DNA from 2 places in the Paenibacillus sp. FSL R7-0297 genome. Region 1 is predicted to be linked to the other one. Evidence: riboswitches for the same ligand, from Rfam matches in the RefSeq annotation. Region 1 holds a riboswitch; the other holds the start of a gene.
The links. Region 1 has a riboswitch for glycine ahead of MKZ24_RS05415 (amino acid permease). Riboswitches for the same ligand answer to the same signal wherever they lie in the genome.

Region 1 (10,885 bases):
GCCGGCCAGGAAGCGATTCTGCAGTCCCACATGCTTGAGGTTGACCCAAGCCTGGCCAGCAACAAGCCGAAGGTGCTTGTGTCTCCGCTGGGTATCGGCGACCGCGAAGATCCGGCCCGTCTCGTATTCGACGGCAAGGCCGGCGAAGGCGTTGTGGTATCGATGGCTGACTTCGGCACGCATTACAAGCTGCTGATCAATGAAGTTACTGCCTTCGAACCGACGGTTCCGGCCCCGAATCTTCCAGTGGCCCGCGTGCTCTGGCAGGTAAAGCCTAACTTCCAGGATGGGGTTAAGGCTTGGATCGAGAATGGCGGTGGTCACCATACCGTGGTATCGCTGAACCTGACGACAGATCAGATCGTTACCTATGCCAAGCTGGTGGGCCTGGAATACGTGATTATTAAGTAATTGAGTTACTTGTTAAAGTAAACAGCGAGTAGATGTTAAAAAGAGCGAAGGGGCATATAGCCCTCTCGCTCTTTTTGTTTGGCAGGTGCAGATATGGTGAATACGGAGGTAAGTTAAAGGAAATCTGCTTGCTCCGCCGGGAAGCGTGTGCCGAATGTATGCGAAAATCCGAACACAATGCGCCAGCGCGGCGGGGTGTGAGCCAATGTACGCGAAAAACCGAACACAATGCACCAGCGCGGCGGTGTGTGGGCCAATGTACGCGAAAAACCGAACACAATGCGCCAGCGCGGCGGGGTGTGGGCTAATGTACGCGAAAAACCGAACACAATGCGCCAGCGCGGCGGGGTGTGGGCCAATGTACGCGAAAAACCGAACACAATGCGCCAGCGCGGCGGGGTGTGGGCCAATGTACGCGAAAAACCGAACACAATGTGCCAGCGCGGCGGTGTGTGGGCCAATGTACGCGAAAAACCGAACACAATGCACCAGCGCGGCGGGGTGTGAGCCAATGTACGCGAAAAACCGAACACAATGCACCAGCGCGGCGGGGTGTGAGCCAATGTACGCGAAAAACCGAACACAATGCGCCAGCGCGGCGGTGTGTGAGCCAATGTACGCGAAAAACCGAACACAATGCGCCAGCGCGGCGGGGTGTGGGCCAATGTAAGCGAAAAACCGAACACAATGCGCCAGCGCGGCGGGGTGTGAGCCAGTGTACGCGAAAAACCGAACACAATGCGCCGGCGCGGCGATGTGTGGGCCAATGTACGCGAAAAACCGAACACAATTCGCCAGCGCGGCGGTGTGTGGGCCAATGTACGCGAAAAACCGAACACAATGCGCCAGCGCGGCGGTGTGTGGGCCAATGTACGCGAAAAACCGAACACAATGCGCCAGCGCGGCGGGGTGTGAGCCAATGTACGCGAAAAACCGAACACAATGCACCAGCGCGGCGGTGTGTGAGCCAATGTACGCGAAAAACCGAACACAATGCGCCAGCGCGGCGGAGTGTGAGCCAATGTAAGCGAAAAACCGAACACAATGCGCCAGCGCGGCGGTGTGTGGGCCAATGTACGCGAAAAACCGAACACAATGCGCCAGCGCGGCGGAGTGTGAGCCAATGTAAGCGAAAAACCGAACACGATGCGCCAGCGCGGCGGAGTGTGGGCTAATGTACGCGAAAAACCGAACACAATGCACCAGCGCGGCGGGGTGTGAGCCAATGTACGCGAAAAACCGAACACAATGCGCCAGCGTGGCGGGGTGTGAGCCAATGTACGCGAAAAACCGAACACAATGCGCCAGCGCGGCGGTGTGTGGGCCAATGTAAGCGAAAAACCGAACACAATGCGCCAGCGCGGCGGGGTGTGAGCCAATGTACGCGAAAAACCGAACACAATGCGCCAGCGCGGCGGTTCGTATGCCCTATAGCGCCGCTCACTTCTTATTCCGTGCGCGGTAGTGCTGCGGCGTTACGCCGACCATCCGCTTAAACAGGTTGGAGAAGCTGCCCAGGCTGGTGTATCCTACCCGCTCTGCAATGTCTGTAATCTTGAGTTCGGTCTCCTCAAGCAATTGCTTGGCCTTCTGCAGGCGTTCCTGAATAATCACATCTGACATGGACAGGCCGGTCTCTTTCTTGAACAGCCGGGATAAATAGGCCGGGTTCAGATACACAGACGCCGCGAGTTCATCCCGGGTAATCTCTTCACTTAGACGGGAGCGGATATATTGTCTGATCTTGGTGACCGTGGCCGAGGAGACATTATGGCTTGTCTGCAATAATCGTAAAGCGGCGCCCAGACAATCCATCGCCCAGTTCTGCAAAGAGGCGGAGTGCTTCGGATAGTTCTCCTTATCCATCAGCGTCTTCAGCTCCGCAGAGGCGTGTGCAGATAAGCCTTTTTTGGCCAGAACAGTATGGAGAATGAAGAGAATGCCGTGGATGAGCTGACGGTGCAGCTCGCTTGTCCAGCGGTCAGGCCCGATATTTACGAACCATAGCGTGACGCGGCGCTCCAGCTCCTCCAGCTCGCCAAGCTCCAGGATGGTCGCCCACTCCCCGAATAAATGTATGGGAGCTGCCAGCGGCAAGGCATCCAGCGGTTTATCCTTAGCATACGCGGAATCATCAGGCCCGAACACTTGACGCGAACGGTTTAGATTGCCCTGCTCCCGTTCGGTGACGTAAGTGTAAGCACTCAAGATCTCAGGCAGTAATACGCCTGGACTGATGTAGACCGACAAGGAGCAATGCAGCAGCCGCTCGCAGGTATCCAGGAAGGTCTGGCAGTTCTGTTTAAGCGTGTGCCGGACAGCATTCAAGTCGCCTCTCACGTAGATAACCGCCAGGTTGTGGCCTATCTGATCCTGCAGCACAGTGCCTTCCAGCCCGCTTAGCAGCAGCTCTTCTGCCAAATTGCGCAGCGCATACTCCATGATGGTCTCATCCCGTGCACTGAGGTTCTCCTTCCATTGCTCCAGACCTAACAACGCGATGAAGTAACGGTCGTCCGGCTGCAGATCTAAATCGTAGGTGTTTGCGGAGATCTGCAACGATTCCAGGGCGGGGGCTGCCCGCTGGCTAAGAATATCCTGCCAGAACCGCTCCACCAGCAACGGCAGCTGATGCTCCCATTTCCTCCGGTAATCCCCGATAAGCGCTTCGAACTGCTGCTGTTCCTTCTGTTTATTGATTTCAGCCAGGGCTGTGCTTGCCACCTTCATTAATTCCCCGTAATCTACGGGCTTCAGCAAATAATGAAATGCCCCATGGTGGATGGCCCGCTGCGCATATTCGAAATCGGCATGACAAGTAAGCATAATCGTCAGCGTACCGGGAGAGTACTGTTTGACCCAGGCCAGCAATTCCAAGCCGCTTCTCCCGGGCATTTCGATATCGCAGATCAACAAATCTACGGTTTGCTGCTCCAGGCAGGCAATCGCCTGATCCACATTCTCCGCAAGACAGACATCCTCTACTTGCAAAGCGCTCCAGTTCACACCCTGCTGCAGTCCAAGCAAGGCGAAATATTGATCATCGACGATTAGAACTCTGTACATACGAGCATCACAGCCCCCTTTGAACGGGCAGCCTGATCTCCACAACCGCTCCTCCGTCAGGAGCATTGTGGAAGGTGAGCCTTGCCCGGTTGTTATAGAACATCAGCATCCGTCTGTATACGTTCCATATGCCCAGATGACGGTCTGTAGGTTTTTTCTCATACAAGCCAAGATTGAGCATGTCAAGCTGGTGTGCGGAGAAGCCCGGCCCGGAATCCCTGATCTGAATGGCAATGCAGGAATCGCTGTTCTCACGGGTTTCTTCACAAACCGTGATCCCAACCTTAAAGGGCTTGGTATTGTTGATGAAACCATGCTTGATGGCATTCTCTACAAAGGGCTGAATCAGCAGTGGCGGAATGAGTGTGTACTCAAGCTCCTTGGGGAGCTGAACCTGATAGGACAGCTTGTTCGGATACATGACCATTTGAATCTCAATATAGTTTTGAATGTGATTTAACTCGCTCAGGAGTGGAATCCAGGTGTCATTGGTATTCATAATGAATCTGAAATGGGAGACCAGATGTCCAATCATTTTTTTGATCAGCGAATATTGCTTAAGCTCTACCAGATGAAAGACGATATTCAAGGAGTTCATGAAAAAATGGGGGTTGATCTGTGCCTGAAGGTGCTTGAGTTCCGCCTGCTGCACCTTCATCTGCTCCTCATACACATCAATCTTGAGATTGCCGATCTGCTCGGCCATCTGGTTGAATTGCTGGGTAATAATCTGAAACTCCCTGCTATTGCCTTCCTTGAGCCGGTATTCCAGTTGTCCCTTCCCCAGGATGCGCATTCCGCTGGTCAATTGCTGGATGGGCTTGAACACAAGCCGGCTGAGCAGAGCCAGAAGGATGGCCATGATGATAATAATAGCGATAGGAATGACTTTGATGATCCGCTGGAAGATCGGCAGCTCGTCCAGAATGGACTTCTCATCCAGCAGAATGAAGACATTCAGATTGGAATATTGTGAAGGCTTGTCAATCAGCAGATAATGATTGCCGTTGCTGAGACGAATTGACGCATCCACGGGATGGGCAGGATTATCGAGATGTCTGCGGATGAGTGCGAGATCCTCATCACCGAATTGGCCCCATAACAATTTGCCGTCATTGCTGACCATGCCGATCTGTTCGCTGCCTCCTGTAGACTCTAGCTGGGTCAAAGGCTGTGCCAGGGAGTCAATGCTGACCAGAACCCCCATCAGGAGCCGTCCGCTCTTGTCCGGCAGTACCTTGAATAACACGGGCTCTCCGCCAATGGTCACGGTCTCCCACTTCAGGGAAGCCTGAAGATTAGGAGTCTTAAGGCGCGAGGACAGTCCGGAAGTAATCATCTCTTTCTCCTGATAATACTCTCTCTGGCTGCTGAGGAATAACTCCTCCCGGTCCTGATGGTAGACGAACACACTGCGGATGATGGTGTAGTAGCTGACATCGCTATACCACTGGTCCATAAGCTTGCGGATGGACAGATAATAATTGACACTGTCGGGGCCGCTGTCGGAATACAGCTCCAGCAGCATGTTCTCATTGGCCGTACGCAGCAGATAATGGCTGGTCTGCTCCAGCAGCTCATCGAGTGTACCTAAGTGAAGGGTCAGTGTATCCGAAGCGGACTTCGCAACCTTCTCCCGGACAATGTTGGTGGAATAGATATTGGTATAAGAGAGGAAGAGGAACAGCGGCGTGACCAGCAGTAAGACAAGTGCACTCACTTTGAATCGCAATGATAATTTCACAGTCTCACCCCTCAGGTACATTTGCGCCCCGGCAGCAGGAAAGGGGAGGGACAGAAAGCGTCCTTCCCCCGAGCCTATTTATTTAGGATTGTTTGGCCTTCCAGGCGTCATATTGCTTCTGAACCTCGGCACGGATCTCTTCGATTCCGTTGGCCTTCAGCTTCTTATTATATTCCTCAAGCACCTTGTCTACACCCAGACTGCCCGTTTCCAGCAGCGGGCGGAATTCCTTGATAATATTGCTGACCACGGAGACCTGTGTTTTGACAGCGTCGGTATTGAAGTTGAAGCCGAAGGACTTCACTTTATGGGCGCTCTCGTTATAGGCCTTGAACTTCTCCCATTTATCGGCATTTTCGCCTTCCCACAGATAGGTTATGGTCTGGTTACCGAACATCCATTCAATGCCCGGCGCCCAGCCTGTATCGGCACGGGTAGCAATGCCGTCAGGGAGCTTGATGAAGTTATCCTTGCCTTCCACCTTAACATACTGCCGGCCTTCTACGCCGAAGTCAATCAGGTTGACCAGAACCGGGTCGGTATGCAGCAGGTTCAGCAGCATCATCGTCCGCTCCGGATCAATGGAGGTACGTCCAATGGCCATCATAGAGTTACTGACGCTGGCTGTACTGATCTCGGGTTCATTACCCTTCAGCTTCACCAGCTCAATGCCGGTGGCGATGGAATCTTCCTTGTCGGAATCCGGTTTGTCTGAACCGAATTTCATCCAGGTTTTCCCTGCCTTGAAAGCGTCTTCAGTACTGGTTTTGGTCGTTGCGGCATCCTTGTTGATATACCCCTTGCTGAACCAGTCGCCGTAGAGCTTCATCCGGTAGATGGCCGTGTCGGACTCCATGGAGCTGATAACCATCTTATCGGTCTTGGTATCGAGAACGATACCAGCAGGAGCGCCTGCAACCAGCTCATAACGGAAGTTTTCCTTCATGCTCTCTTTGGTTTTGTCGAAGTAGCCAAGCGTATCGGAGCCGCTGCCGGAGAGCCAGATCGGTGCAATGGCCGGTTCCTTCTCCTTGATGGTCTGCAGCCATGGCTCCAGATCCTCCAGCGTCTGGATAGAATTCACATCGAATCCGTATTTATCGACCAGATCCTTCCGGAACATAATGGTATGGCTCTCGCCAATTTCCTTATTGGTGGGGATCGCATATATTTTGCCGTCTACCGTTCCGCCTTCAAGGAAACGGGGATCGAGGGTCTCCTTGATGCCTTGTCCATACTTGGATAACAGATCATCAAGCGGCAGGAATGCGCCTTTGGCTACGTTGTTGGCGAAATCCGCCCAGTTAGGGGCAAAGGTCAGATCCACCTGTTCCCCGGATTGGTAAGCCAGCGCCATCTTCTCGGCCCAGGAGGACCAAGGGAGTCCCTGGAAGTCAATCTCGGCGTTGATCTTTTCCTTGAGATATTTATTGATCTCCTCCACAACCGCCTTGGTATCATTCTGCGGGAAGTTCCCAACCGTGTAAACGGTTAACTTCCGGTACGTTGAAATATCGGGGTTGCTGCCCTCCGTGCCTCCGGCCGCTGTGGCCTCTGCTGTCGATTCTGCCTTGGACGGGGTGGAAGCGTTAGAATTGCCGCCGCCGCACCCGGTAATGCCCAGTATCACGGCGGTCAGAGCAGCAAACACCGCGCCAGAGCTTCTGGTTGTTCTCATTTGTATGAACCTCCTCAATGATAATTAGATCATATATTCTAACCGGCATTTACGCCAGAGTCAGACCGGGTTAGCCTTTGATTGCCCCTATAGTAAGGCCTTTGGTGAAGTACTTCTGGAAGAAGGGATAGACGAACAGGATCGGGCCAATCGACACCACCACCATGGCCATCCGCAGGCTTTCGGTCGGAACCGACTCTTGTACGAGCAGGGCTACACCGCTTCCCGCCAATTGGTTCTTGAAGAACTCGGCCTGACGAATCATTTGAATCATGACGTATTGCAGGGAGTACTTGTCCGTGTCATTAATGAAGAGCATGGAGTTGAACCAGTCATTCCAATACGTCAGTGTAGTGAACAGACCAACGGTGGCAAGAACAGGCAGCGAGATCGGAAGCACCAGCTGGAAGAAAATCCGCCATTCCGAAGCCCCGTCCAATTTGCCGGATTCTATCATCTCTTCGGGAACCGTCTGCTGGAAGAAGGTGCGGGCAATGAAAATATAGAATGCGTTGGAGAGGCCGGGCAGGATCAGTGCAATCAGCGAGTCCTTCAGATCCAAATAATTAACGTACAGCAGGTAGAAAGGGACAAGCCCTCCCGAGAACAGCATAGTGATCAGCAGGTAGAAACTAAAAGCCTTTTTAAAGGGAAAGTCCTTCCGGTAGAGGGGGTACGCGTACAGAGCAATCAATAGTACTGCCAGAAGGGTTCCGGTAAGCGTAACGGTCAGGCTGATTCCATAAGCTTTGACCAGCGTCTGCGAATGGTTGAACAGATATTGGTAAGCGGTCAGGTCAATCTTCTCGGGCCAGAATTTATACCCCTGCAGCGTTAACGTTTTCTCGTTGGTTAAGGAAATGGCGACAATGAGCAGAATAGGCAGGATGCAGGCCAGACTGAAGGCAGTGAAGAAGATGTTCAGCACAATCTGGGCGCTCTTGGAGCCTTTGGGATAGGCGCGGGTTCGGGTTGCAGTAGTCATTAAGATCCTCCGTTCTAGAAAAGTGCCGTATCGCGGTTCAGCTTGCGGGCCAGACTGTTCGCCCCGATAACAAGGAAGAAGCCGATGACGGATTGATAAAAGTTCGCCGCAGAGGACATACCCAGATCATTAAGCTGTATTAAGCCCCGATACACATAGGTGTCGATGACATCCGTAGTAGAGCGCAGCGCACCGGAGTCCAGCGTAACGTGGTAGAACAGCCCGAAGTCGGAGCGGAAAATACCGCCCATGTTGAGAATGGTGAGAATGACCATGATAGGCGTAAGGAGCGGCAGCGTAATTCGGGTGATCTGCTGCCACTTGCTGGCGCCGTCCACCACCGCAGCTTCATACAGCTCCTCGCTGATGCCGGTGATCGCGGCCAGATAGATGACACTGCCGATGCCGATCGAGTGCCACATCTTGGTGAGCCACAGAATATAGGGCCATGCATTGGGATGCATATAAGCATTGACTGAGGAATGGCCGAACAAGGGCAGAATATGCTTGACCAGGAAGCCGTACTCCGGGTGCAGGAAGGCGTAGACTATGAAGCTGACGACAACCATGGACAAGAAATTCGGCATAATCATAACAGTCTGGAAGAAACGGGAGGCCAGCTTGCTGCGAACCTCGTTGATCGCAATGGCCAGGGATACAGAGAGGATGAGCCCTGAGATAATGAAGACAACGTTGTAGCCGATGGTGTTAATGGTCACGCGCAGGGCATCGGATGTGGCGAAGAGGAACCGGAAGTTGTCGAGTCCCGCCCATGGACTGCCCATAATGCCGTCAACATAGTTGATGTTCTTGAAAGCAATGAATAATCCGAACATCGGGATGTAACAGTTGATGAAAAAAATAATGGCGGTTGGCAGCAGCATGAGCAGCAGCACCCGGTATTTCACAATGTTCCGCAGCAAACGGCCAAAGCTGCCCTGCTGCTGTGAAAGGGGCTGCTTGGTCAAAGCTTTTACGGTTGAAGGATTTGCCATTGGTTCTAACCTCGCTCTACATAATCTGGATGAATTTATTATAGTAGAGGAGCAGATACGAATTCTCTCTTGCAGATGACCCCGTTTATTCAAAAGTTACCTCATGTTGAACTCTTGAACATTGCGACTTTTTTCACAGAATATCTCTCACATGCCGAGTAATATGTTAGAATATCAGAATGCATTAACGCTTCACCAATTTAATACATCACACGGGCTATGATTGCTATGGATCACACTATAGCAGGAGCAGCTTCTGGAGAGACTGCGGGAGACCGCAGCGCCGAAGGGTTCACAATCTCAGGCAAAAGGACAGAAGAGTACGGAATTTGTATTTGTTATGCCGATTCTTTACGGTCAGCAGCGCAGGTAGCTTATTTTGATATTCTTATGAACCGGGAGATTGGATGACATCCAATCTCTTTTTTATGTTATTTGGCAGCATAGCGTTGTACACATTAAGGGGGAAAAAGGCAATGGCACAGACAGAATTAAAGAGAGATTTGGCGAACCGGCATGTACAGCTGATCGCTATCGGCGGCACGATTGGCACAGGGTTATTCCTGGGATCGGGCAGAGCGATTCAGCAGGCCGGCCCGTCCATTATGATCACGTATTTACTCGTGGGGATTGCCGTGTTTTTTGTGATGAGGGCGCTGGGTGAGCTGCTGCTCTCCAAAGCGGGATATCAATCCTTTACGGACATTGCTGAAGACTATTTGGGGCCCCGGGCTGCGTTCATTACGGGCTGGACCTACTGGTTCTGCTGGATTATGACGGCGATGGCCGATGTGATTGCGGTGGGCGTCTATGTGCAGTACTGGTTCGATATTCCGCAGTGGGTACCGGCCGTGATCTGCCTGATCATTCTGCTCGGACTCAATCTGCTCACGGTCAAAAGCTTCGGCGAACTCGAATTCTGGTTTGCCCTAATCAAAGTCGTCACGATTCTTGCCTTAATCGGCCTGGGAATCATTCTGCTGGTCATCGGGTTCAAGACGGATGCAGGATCGGTGAGCGTTCGCAATCTCTGGGAGCACGGGGGCGTGTTCCCGAACGGTGTTAAGGGCTTCTTATTTTCCTTCCAGATGGTTGTGTTCGCTTATGTCGGTGTGGAGCTTGTGGGTGTATCAGCCGCAGAAACAGCGGATCCGGAGAAAAATATCCCCTCGGCGATTAACAAGATTCCTCTGCGGATTCTCTTCTTCTATGTGGGCGCGCTCTTCGTGCTGCTGTGCATTAACCCGTGGACCCAGCTCAGTGCGGCTGAAAGTCCATTTGTGCGAACCTTCAGTCTAGTCGGGATTCCAGTTGCTGCGGGCATTATCAATTTCGTCGTCTTAACCTCAGCGGCTTCCGCCTGCAACAGCGGGATGTTCTCGACCAGCCGGATTCTGTATAATCTGAGCCGAAGAGATCAGGCATCCCCGCAGCTCGGCAAGCTGAACCGAAATCATGTGCCCGCGAACTCATTATTTATTTCTACATTTGTAATATCGGCCGGGGCGCTGCTCAGCAAGCTTATTCCAGGCCAAGCGTTCGGCATCGTTACAACGATCAGCGCCATTTGTTTCATCTGGGTGTGGGGTGTTGTGCTCGTATGTCATATCAAGTATAAGAAGAACCGCCCGGACTTACATGCCTCGTCCAAATTCAAAGCACCGTTCACACCTGTTATCAATTATGCGGTTTTAACGTTGTTTGCCGCCATTTTGATCATTATGCTGTTCGCAGATGAGACCCGTCCGGCGCTGCTGTGTACGCCTCTATGGTTCATTCTGTTGTTCGTCCTGTACTCCATGCGGAGCAAGAAGGAGAAAAGTGATGCGGAAGTTAGTATAATCAATACATGAGTGAAAGAATGTTCAAACGCTACTGACATGTTGTCAGCAGCGTTATAAGGAGGAATCCGAAACATGAAGCATAGATTGCTCCAATATATGACCCGGCTGACCTCCCTCAGCGAAGAGGAGCAGCAGGCTATTCTGGATGAGATTCTTGTCGAG
Region 2 (10,885 bases), 490 kb from region 1:
CTCATGGTAGGCACGGATCATCATCAGGCCGGTCCATTCGCCATGGGCACCAGCTGCAGGCTGCAGGGAGACGGCATCCATGCCTGTCAGGCCGGCGAGATCCTTTTGCAGCGTATACATCAGCTCAAGCGCACCCTGGATGCTCTCTTCCGGCTGGTACGGATGGATCTTGGCGAGTCCCGGGAAGCGGGCGACATCTTCATTGATCTTCGGATTATATTTCATCGTGCAGGAGCCTAGCGGATAGAAGCCGTTATCGACCCCGAAATTACGCCGGGACAGGGCGGTATAGTGGCGGATAACATCCACTTCGGATACCTCCGGAAGCACTACGGGCTCGCTGCGGAGCAAGCCCTCAGGAATCAGTGAGCTGATGCTCTCTTCCTGAGGCACATCACATAGCGGCAATGAGTAAGCCGAGCGGCCAGGACGGCTTAATTCAAAGATCAGGGTTTGTTCCGGTTTCATATACAGCCCTCCAGTGCAGTGGCGAATTCGTCAATTTCGGTCTTGCTTCTTTTCTCAGTCACGGCAACCAGCATATGTCCGGTCAGCTCGGGATACTCGCGGCCCAGATCATAGCCGCCCAGATAACCTGCCTTCAGCAGCTTGGAGTTCACTTCACTGACGCTGCTCCCTTCCGGGAGCTTCAGGACAAATTCATTGAAGAACGGGGCTGTGAAGACGCGTTCTGCACCGGTGATTTCAGCCAGCCTTCCTGCGGCATAATGACTCTTGCGGATGTTCAGCTCGCCAACCTCACGCATGCCCTCCTTGCCCATCACGGACAAGTAGACGGAAGCGCATAACGCCAGCAGCGCCTGGTTGGAGCAGATATTCGATGTCGCCTTCTCGCGGCGGATATGCTGCTCACGTGCCTGCAGAGTCAAGACGAAGCCGCGTTTGCCGTTACGGTCAACGGTCTGGCCGACGATCCGGCCCGGCATGCGGCGCATCAGCGGTTCAGCAACCGCGAAGAATCCGCAGGTTGGTCCTCCGAGCGATGCGGCGATCCCCAGCGGCTGTGCGTCGCCGACTACGATGTCGGCGCCCAGCTTGCCTGGGGTTTCCAGCACGCCGAGTGCAATGGGATTCGCGCTGACCACGAGGAGGCCCTTGACCGCATGGATCAGTGGCTCAATCTGGCGCAGATCCTCGATGCCGCCGAAGAAGTTAGGGGACTGGACCAGGACGGCGGCAGTATCGCTGTCGATCGCTTCCGCCAGCTTTCCGAGGTCAGTTACACCGTCTGCATAATCGATTTCCACGATCTGCAGGCCCCAGGCATTGGCGGAAGTGCGCAGCACCTGGCGGGCTTCAGGATGAACTGTACGCGAGACAATCAGCTTCTTGCGTTTGGTGGCACCCGCGGCAAGAACGGCTGCTTCGGAGAAGGCAGTTGCGCCGTCATACATACTGGCATTGGCAACCTTCATGCCGGTCAGCTCGCAAATGTAGGACTGGAATTCGAAGATCGCCTGAAGCTCGCCCTGGCTGATCTCCGGCTGATAAGGGGTGTAGGCGGTATAGAATTCCGAACGGGAAATAACATGGTTAATAACAACCGGAACGTGGTGATCATATAATCCGGCGCCAAGGAAGCTCGCATGGGTATCAAAGTCGGCATTCTTGTCCGCCAGACCCTTCATATGGCGCAGCAGCGCATACTCATCCAGCGGGCCGGACATCGGCATTGTTCCCTGGTAACGGACGGCCTGCGGGATATCGGAGAACAGCTCGTCGATGGACTGGATTCCTACAGTCTCCATCATTTCAGCGCGGTCTTGCTCCGTCATAGGCAAATAGCGGTGCTTCATTACGGCTTCACTCCTTGGCTCTTTTTGTAGAATGGGGCTTTGATCACGGCAGCCTTAAGCTGCTTGCCGCGGATCTCCACATACACCTCTGTGCCTATATCCGTATAGGCAGCATCCAGCAGGGCAAGTCCGAGATTCCGTTTCAGTGTCGGCGATTGTGTACCGGTAGTCACTTCACCGATCTTCACACCGTCCGCATACACGGGATAGTGGGAGCGGGGAATGCCGCGGTCGATCATTTCAAGTCCCACCAGGCGGCGCGGCAGGCCGGCTTCCTTCTGCTTCAGCAAGGCATCGCGGCCTAGAAAATCGGCTTTGTCCAGCTTCACGAAGAACTGGACTCCCGCCTCGAGCGGAGTAATATCCGCCGAGAGCTCCTGGCCGTACAGCGGCAGCTTGGCCTCGAAGCGGAGCGTGTCGCGTGCGCCGAGTCCGGCGGGAGTCAGTCCATGCGCAGCACCTGCGGCCAGCAGGCCGTTCCAGAGGGCGGCAGCTGTATCGACAGGGGCGTACAGCTCAAAGCCGTCCTCACCGGTATAGCCGGTACGGGAGAGCAGTACAGTTACGCCGCAGACCTCGGCGTGTTCGATGAAGTGGAAGGGCTTCAGCTCTGCAAGCGGGGCAGAGGTAACTTCGGCCAGAATCGTCTCAGCCAGCGGACCCTGCAGAGCGAGCAGCAGCGTCTCATCAGAGACATTCTTCAGGCTGACACCGCTGAATTCAGCGGTGAGATGCTCCGCAAGCCACTGGAAGTCCTTATCGATATTGGAGGCGTTCACGACGAGCATGTAGCGCTCATGGCCCAGGCGGTACACCAACAGATCGTCAACCACTCCGCCGCTCGGATAGAGCATCAGGGTATACTGCGCAGCGCCGTCTGCTAGGCGGCTGACATCATTGGTGGTCATCTGCTGCAGGAAGGCTTCAGCGCCGCTGCCGTCAACCATGAATTCACCCATATGCGATACATCGAACAGTCCGGCCTGCTGGCGGACTGCTTCATGTTCCTTAACGATGCCAGTAAACTGCACCGGCAGCTCCCAGCCGCCGAAATCAATGCATCTGGACTCCGCATAAGCGGCATAGAGATCATAAAAAGGCGTTCTTCTCAAAGACTCCATCGTGTCACCCCTTAGTCTGTTTACATGTAAGCAGAAACGGTAATGCCGCCTTATAAGCGCAGTATCTGTTTCAGCTAAAAATATAAAAAAGGACAGGCGAAAGCCATTATGCACTAACGCATAAATTGACTTTCGCTCTGTCCTTTGTACCTGAGAGTTACCCTGCTATCCTGCCCGCAGGTTTCCCCGTTGGTGATCCGTTTCCTGTTGTCCAGGCTGTGGATGCTCTCCAGAGATGCGTCCGGCAAAGGTCCTTTTGCCTGAGAGATTCACCCATCCCGGGCTTACTCCTTCGGCGCTGCCCCTGAGGGTCAGTCTCTCCCTATGCCATCATTCGCAAACTATATGTTTTTCTACTGACTCCATTAAACCGGGTTTACAAGCACGCTGTCAATCAAAAAACGTCAAAAAGATGACAAATTTAATTTTCCTGTCAGTTATATTGACATTAGGCAAGGTGATAACTTAGGCTATAACTAAATTTAGAACTCCAAATGTGGAAAAGAGGCGGCTTGGAAATGAGTGAAGTGCTTAACAACCTGCTATACAGCGAAGAGCATGAATGGGCACAGCAGGGTGAAGGACGCGTAGTACGTGTGGGAATTACGGATCATGCGCAGCATTTATTGGGCGACATCGTGTTTGTTGAGTTTCCTGAAGTCGGCGCAGCCATTTCCGCGGGCGATAGCGTAGGCAGTATCGAGTCTGTCAAGACGGTGTCGGAGCTGTACTCGCCGGTATCCGGCAAGGTAACCAAGATCAACGACGCACTCGAATCCAGCCCGGAGCTGATCAATGATCAGCCATACGGCGGCGGTTGGATTTTTGAGCTGGAGCTTGATGGTGAGTTCGCGGATGCAGTATCGGGCCTGCTGGATGCGGCTGCTTATAAGGAATTGGTTGGGGAATAGTTTTTACGAACAGATGAACATGGCAGGCTTCTCTTATTACATTAGATGTCACTAATGTGAGAGGTCTGTCTTTTTGCGTTTCTGTATCACTCCGGAAAGCTAAGCAGCCCCGGATAAATACTGGGCGCCAAGTGCCAAAGGGCGGGCAGCAGAGCCAGACCGGCAACGGCAAAGATAAGGCACAGCAATAGGAACCGGTATCTTTTTCTGGGACGGGTATTGGGTTTAAGTACGAAGTAATACACACCGGCCGAATATAACGGGAAAAGCACCACGGCAGACATGCCCATACAGACCAGAAAGGTGGATTCCCCGGCGGAGGAAGGGATCATGGCTTCCGGGTTATAGACCGGATTGATCTGCAGAAAGAGGATCACAAATGTCAGATAGGCAAAGAGTAAAAGAAGTGGGAAACAGCGGATGCGTCCATCCTCGGACAGCCCGTAGAGCATCCACCAGACCCCGAGCCAGGGCAGGGCAAAGGCTGCGCCGGCAATAAGGAAGTCTATGCCTATATACATCAGTTTATCGGGTGGATACACATGGGCTAGGTCGCCCCAGAAGTAATCGGAGGAGAAGAACATCATAAATACAGATAATAAACCAATGAAGAAGGTGATGATTCCCTGGGCAAAAACAATCATGATCAGCGAAACCAGCTGCCGCAGAAAATAGAGAAAACGGGTGGCATCCGGTGTCGTTCCGTTTGTAGTCTGCATAGCGTTCAATCTCCTTATACTAGCAAATGGTTGCCGTGCCTTCTCATCTGCAGATTTCTGAGCTGATTCGCTTGCAGATACGTGTTATTCTTCCTCCTGAAGCTGCCGCAGGACAATGAGTTCAACCCGGCGGTTCTTCTGCCGCCCTTCAACGGTAGCGTTATCGTAGGCAGGTCTGGTATCCGCGTAACCGGCATACTGAAAAGTATCGGGGCTAAGCCCCTCGTTATCCAGGAAGAAGCGCAGTACAGAGAGTGCGCGGGCGCCGGATAGCTCCCAGTTATCCGTGTAATCTGAAGCAGCGGTTACCGGAACATTGTCGGTATGGCCTTCGATGCTGATCGTGGCACCGATTCCGCGGAACAGGCCGGAGAGCTGGCGCAGTGCCGGTAGGGCAGGTGATTTCAGCTCGGCTTTGCCGGCATCGAACAGGAAACGGTCGCTAAGCGTGATGGCAATGCCCTGCGGTTTATCCGCTACAAAGATCTGCTCGCCAAGGTTATTATCTTCCACGTATTTGGTGATTACACCCATAAGCGCGGCCAGTTTGGCCTCCTGCTCACGAAAAGCGAGCTCACGCGCCGAAGGCTGGTGTTCTGCAGTTTCCCCCTCTTGACCGGACGTATCCGTGCCTGTCCCGGTTCCGTTCGAACCATTCTCCTTCACATTGCCCCCGGAAGAAAGACCGCCACCGGTTCTTCCGCCTGCTTCTTGTTCATTCGAGACTGCTGCCCCGGTGTTCCCCTGACTACCATCCAGCACTCCATTTCCGCCTTCAAGCACAGAACTGCCGCTCTTAAAGGTATCAGATAATGAACCGGTAACGATCGCATATTTTTGCGTATCCAGACTGCTCATGGCGTATAGGATGATGAAAAAAATGAGCAGAAGCGTAATCAGATCCGCATAGGTAATCATCCAGCGGTCCCTGCTCTCCTTACCTCCATTACGCCGCTGGCGGCGGTTTCTTTGTCTCATAGCGGCTCTCCCTGGTTGTTTTTGCTGCTGCGCCCCGGAGAGACATCGGGAATAAAGGCGGTCAGTTTTTTGCGGACCAGGTGCGGATGATCCCCATTCTGCAGGGACAGGATACCGACAAGCAGCATCTCCATGCTGCCCAGTTCGCTTTGGCTGCGGGATTTGATTTTGGAAGCGATGGGTAAAAATATAAGATTAGCACTGGCTACACCATAGAGCGTTGCTGTAAAAGCTACGGCGATCGAGGCCCCCAGATTAGAAGGGTCCGTCAGATTGCTGAGTACCCGTATCAACCCCATTACGGTGCCGATGATGCCCATAGTGGGAGCATAGCCGCCGGCGGCTTCGAAAATTTTGGCATAACCTTCATACTTCAGTTCCTTGGCGTCCATCTCCAGTTCAAGAATTTGCCGGACCTGATCAGGATCGGTGCCGTCAACAATAAGAAACAGCCCTTCGCGGGTAAAGGTATCGGGGTGCTCCTCCGCTCTCTTCTCCAGTGCGAGCACACCCCCGCGCCGAGTAATTGCAGCCATGGAGATCAGCTCTTCGGCCTTCTTCTGGGTGGTATCGGGATGTCTGCCGAATGCCAGGCGCAGAGCCGCCGGGACACTGCGTAATCTGGAGGCCGGGAAACTGATGAGTACAGCGGCAAGCGTACCTCCAAATACGATAAGCGCGGCATTCAGCTGCAGCAGGCCCGATAAGCTTCCTCCCTCCCAGAGAAAGCCGCCAATCATTGCGGCAATGCCTGCCAGCAGGCCGATAATTGAAGTGATATCCATAAGTTCAGGCTCCTTAAATTTCTATATATTATGGTTTGCATCAATCTGGTCAACGCTGTATAATAAACGGGAACGTGTATTCCTATCTTCCATATTTTTCAGTACGGTATGGATGGGGAATCATTAGGGCCACAATTATAATATATTCATATTTTAGACGATAGAGGGGAGACGGGCAAATGAGTGATATTGTCGTCAGTACAAAGACATTTGAACTGGAGTCCGAGTATACACCCCAGGGCGATCAGCCTCATGCCATAGAAGAATTATTGGACGGCATCCGGCAGGGCAAGAAGCACCAGACGCTGCTGGGAGCGACAGGTACAGGCAAGACCTTTACCATCGCACAAGTGATTTCCAAACTGAACCGCCCGACGCTAGTCATTGCGCACAACAAGACGCTTGCTGCGCAGCTGGCAAGTGAGTTCAAAGAATTTTTTCCAAGCAACTCCGTTGACTACTTCGTCAGTTACTACGATTACTACCAGCCTGAGGCGTACATTCCTTCCTCCGATACCTTCATAGAGAAAGATTCCAGCATAAATGAAGAAATTGACAAGCTCCGGCACTCCGCCACCAGTTCGCTGTTCGAACGGCGTGACGTTATTATTGTTGCGAGTGTGTCCTGCATTTACGGTCTCGGTTCGCCGCAGGAATACGGAAGTATGCTGCTGACACTGCGGGTAGGGATGGAGAAGCCGCGCAATCAGATTCTGAGCAGGCTCGTGGAGATCCAGTACCAGCGCAATGACATTAACTTTGTACGCGGGACGTTCCGGGTACGCGGCGATGTGGTCGAGATCTTCCCGGCTTCACAGGGGGAGCATGCGATTCGTGTGGAGCTGTTCGGGGATGAGATAGAGCGCATTACGGAGATTGATGTTCTCACAGGAGAGCTGATTGGCGAGCGCGATCATATCGCGATCTTCCCGGCTTCGCACTTTGTCACCCAGGAAGAGACAATGCGTGTAGCTATTATCAACATTGAGCGGGAGCTTGAGGAACGGCTGGCCGTGCTTCGTGATGCGGGCAAGCTGCTGGAAGCCCAGCGCCTGGAGCAGCGGACGCGGTATGATATTGAGATGATGAAGGAAGTAGGCTTCTGCTCCGGTATCGAGAACTATTCCGGCCCGCTTACCTTCCGTGAGCCGGGAGCGACTCCATATACCTTAATGGATTACTTCCCGGATGATATGCTGATTGTTATTGATGAGTCCCATGCAACGCTGCCGCAGATCCGGGCTATGTACAATGGTGACCGTGCGCGTAAGACAGTATTGGTGGAGCATGGCTTCCGCCTGCCGTCCGCGCTGGATAACCGTCCGCTGCAGTTCGAGGAATTCGAAGAGAAAGTGAACCAGATTGTATATGTGTCTGCTACACCGGGACCATACGAAATGGAGCACTGCGATACTATGGTGCAGCAGATTATCCGTCCTACCGGCCTGCTGGACCCGATCATCGAAGTACGCCCTACAGAGGGTCAGATCGATGACCTGATTAGTGAAATCCGTGACCGTGTAGAGCGTGATGAGCGTGTACTCGTTACAACACTTACGAAGAAGATGTCTGAGGATCTGACCGATTACTTCAAGGAAATCGGGATTAAGGTGCGTTATATGCACTCCGATATCAAGACGTTGGAGCGGATGGCCATCCTGCGGGATCTCCGGCTCGGTACGTTCCATGTACTGGTGGGTATTAACTTGTTAAGAGAAGGTCTTGACCTGCCGGAGGTCTCCCTTGTCGCCATCCTCGATGCTGACAAGGAAGGCTTCCTCCGCTCCGAGCGTTCGCTCATTCAGACGATCGGCCGGGCGGCCCGTAACTCTGATGGACGTGTCATTCTGTACGGCGACCGTATTACGGATTCCATGGAGAAGGCGATGAGCGAAACCCAGCGCCGCCGTGAAATTCAGATTGCCCATAATGAGAAGCACGGCATCACGCCAACGACAATCAATAAGAAAGTGCGTGACATCATCGAGGCCACCAAGGTGGCCGAGTCCAAGGCCGATTACCTCACCGGCGCCGGCGGCAAGCTGAATAAGAAAGAGAAGCAGAGCCTGATGCAGCGTCTGGAGGCTGAGATGAAGGACGCGGCCAAGAACCTGCAATTCGAACGCGCCGCCGAGCTGCGCGATGCGTTGCTTGAACTGAGGGCCGAGTAAGCTGGCCCCGCCAGCACTTACACTTAATGATCACGGAACGGCGCTTCACTGGCCGTTCTTTTTGAAGATAGATTGCCCTTCGCGCATCCTCCAGGGACAGCCGCGGTTACGCACTTAGCGCATTCCGAAGGAACAGCTGCAGTTTGCGCATCCCGTAGGGACAGCTTGTAGTTAAGCACTTAGCGCATTCCGAAGGAACAGCTGCAGTTTGCGCATCCCGTAGGGACAGCCTGCAGTTACGCTCTTAGCACATTCCGAAGGAACAGCTGCAGTTTGCGCATCCCGTAGGGACAGCTTGCAGTTACGCACTTAGCACATTCCGAAGGAACAGCTGCAGTTTGCGCATCCCGTAGGGACAGCTGCAGTTCGCGCATTCCGCAGGAACAGCGGTTGTCGGCCCGCTGCAGCATGCCGCGAGCCCTATCCTGCGCCTATAGTATAGCGGTCCCGTAGGGACTAGCGCTCCTATTGCCCCAGTAGCCGATTCCATCCCAGTCCTAACTCTTTCCGCCGAGCTTGCGGGTGTCCAGAGGGTGCAACCCTTGGGGCCCTCCCTTGGAAGGGAGGGTTTGGGAGGGATCGAAAATATTTTGCTAAATGTTTTTCCATTTTAATAGGTTTTTATAAAGGAGAGGTACCGTTGGCGAACGAAAGTATAATAATCAAGGGTGCAAGGGCACATAATCTCAAGAACATCGACGTAACGATTCCGCGTGACCGCTTCGTCGTGCTGACGGGACTGAGCGGCTCGGGTAAATCATCTTTGGCATTTGACACGATTTATGCTGAGGGCCAGCGCCGTTACGTTGAATCGCTGTCTGCCTATGCCCGCCAGTTCCTGGGTCAGATGGAGAAGCCGGATGTGGATTCCATTGACGGGCTATCCCCGGCAATATCGATTGACCAGAAGACCACAAGCCGTAACCCGCGTTCGACCGTAGGTACGGTTACAGAAATTTATGACTATCTGCGGCTGCTGTTTGCCCGGGTAGGGCATCCCCATTGTCCGGATCATGGTATAGAGATTACATCACAGACTGTTGAACAGATGGTGGACCGGATTATGCAATACCCGGAGAAGACCCGCCTGCAGATTCTGGCCCCTGTGATTTCCGGCCGTAAGGGTGAACATAAAGGCTTGTTCACGGATATCTCCAAGCAAGGCTTCGTTCGTGTGCGTGTTGACGGTGAGCTTCGCGAAGTTACGGAAGATATTGTACTGGAGAAGAATAAGAAGCATACAATTGAAGTCGTTGTTGACCGGATTGTCATTAAGGATGATATAGAGACCCGTCTTACCGATTCATTGGAGACTGCACTGAAGCTGTCGGGCGGTCAGATTCTGGTCGATGTGATGGGCCAGGAAGAGCTTTTATTCAGCGCAAGCTTTGCCTGCCCAATCTGCGGGTTCAGTATAGAAGAGCTTGCTCCGCGTATGTTCTCGTTCAACAGCCCGTTTGGTGCCTGCACGGAATGTGACGGGCTTGGTGTGAAGATGGTAGTCGATCCGGATCTGTTGATCCCGGATGCGGAGAAGTCCATCGAAGAAGGTGCATTCTTAGCCTGGACAGGCAGTACATCGAACTACTATCCGCAGTTCCTGAAGTCGGTATGTGAGCATTTCAAAATTCCGCAGAATGTTCCTGTCAGCAGCCTGTCGCCGGAGCATATGGCCAAGCTGCTGCACGGAACGGGCAGCGAGAAGATCCGCTTCCGTTATGAGAACGACTTTGGCCAGCGCAAGGATGCACTTGTTGCTTTTGAAGGGATCATCCCGAATCTGGAGCGCCGTTACCGCGATACTGCCTCCGAAGGCATCCGTGAGTTTATCGAAGGCTTCATGAGCGCCAAGCCATGCCATGTCTGCAAAGGCAAAAGACTCAAGAAAGAGATTCTGGCTGTGACGATTAATCAGCAGAATGTTGCCGATGTTACGGATCTTTCGATCGGAGATTGTCTGGACTTCTTCGAGAATCTCAAGCTCAGTGAGAAAGAAACGGCCATCGCTAACCTGATTCTTAAGGAAATCAGCAGCCGCTTAGGATTCCTTGTAAATGTAGGGCTGAACTATCTGACCCTTAGCCGCGCAGCGGGCTCGTTATCCGGCGGTGAAGCGCAGCGGATCAGGCTGGCTACACAGATTGGCTCCAGTCTGATGGGTGTCCTGTATATTCTGGATGAGCCGAGCATAGGGCTTCATCAGCGGGATAATGACCGGCTGATTGCTACGCTGGCTCATATGCGCGACCTGGGCAACACTCTGATCGTCGTTGAGCATGATGAGGATACTATGATGGCTGCCGACTATATTATCGATATTGGTCCCGGTGCCGGAATACATGGCGGACAGGTAATTGCTCAAGGTACACCTCAGGAGATTATG

Region 2: another riboswitch for glycine. It lies ahead of gcvT (glycine cleavage system aminomethyltransferase GcvT); the one in region 1 lies ahead of MKZ24_RS05415 (amino acid permease).

Annotation. Positions count from the first base shown of each region.
Region 1 is NZ_JBBPAQ010000001.1:1,237,267-1,248,151, forward strand. It holds gene araA (L-arabinose isomerase) at 1-411, shown strand, start outside; gene MKZ24_RS05385 (hypothetical protein) at 525-1,811, opposite strand; gene MKZ24_RS05390 (response regulator) at 1,852-3,477, opposite strand; gene MKZ24_RS05395 (sensor histidine kinase) at 3,485-5,221, opposite strand; gene MKZ24_RS05400 (ABC transporter substrate-binding protein) at 5,304-6,899, opposite strand; gene MKZ24_RS05405 (carbohydrate ABC transporter permease) at 6,970-7,884, opposite strand; gene MKZ24_RS05410 (ABC transporter permease) at 7,899-8,879, opposite strand; glycine riboswitch at 9,126-9,205, shown strand; gene MKZ24_RS05415 (amino acid permease) at 9,356-10,732, shown strand; gene MKZ24_RS05420 (Crp/Fnr family transcriptional regulator) at 10,796-10,885, shown strand, end outside.
Region 2 is NZ_JBBPAQ010000001.1:1,724,433-1,735,317, forward strand. It holds gene gcvPB (aminomethyl-transferring glycine dehydrogenase subunit GcvPB) at 1-468, opposite strand, end outside; gene gcvPA (aminomethyl-transferring glycine dehydrogenase subunit GcvPA) at 465-1,817, opposite strand; gene gcvT (glycine cleavage system aminomethyltransferase GcvT) at 1,817-2,938, opposite strand; glycine riboswitch at 3,074-3,173, opposite strand; glycine riboswitch at 3,177-3,272, opposite strand; gene gcvH (glycine cleavage system protein GcvH) at 3,457-3,849, shown strand; gene MKZ24_RS07510 (hypothetical protein) at 3,936-4,568, opposite strand; gene MKZ24_RS07515 (OmpA/MotB family protein) at 4,653-5,546, opposite strand; gene MKZ24_RS07520 (flagellar motor protein) at 5,543-6,331, opposite strand; gene uvrB (excinuclease ABC subunit UvrB) at 6,511-8,502, shown strand; gene uvrA (excinuclease ABC subunit UvrA) at 9,143-10,885, shown strand, end outside.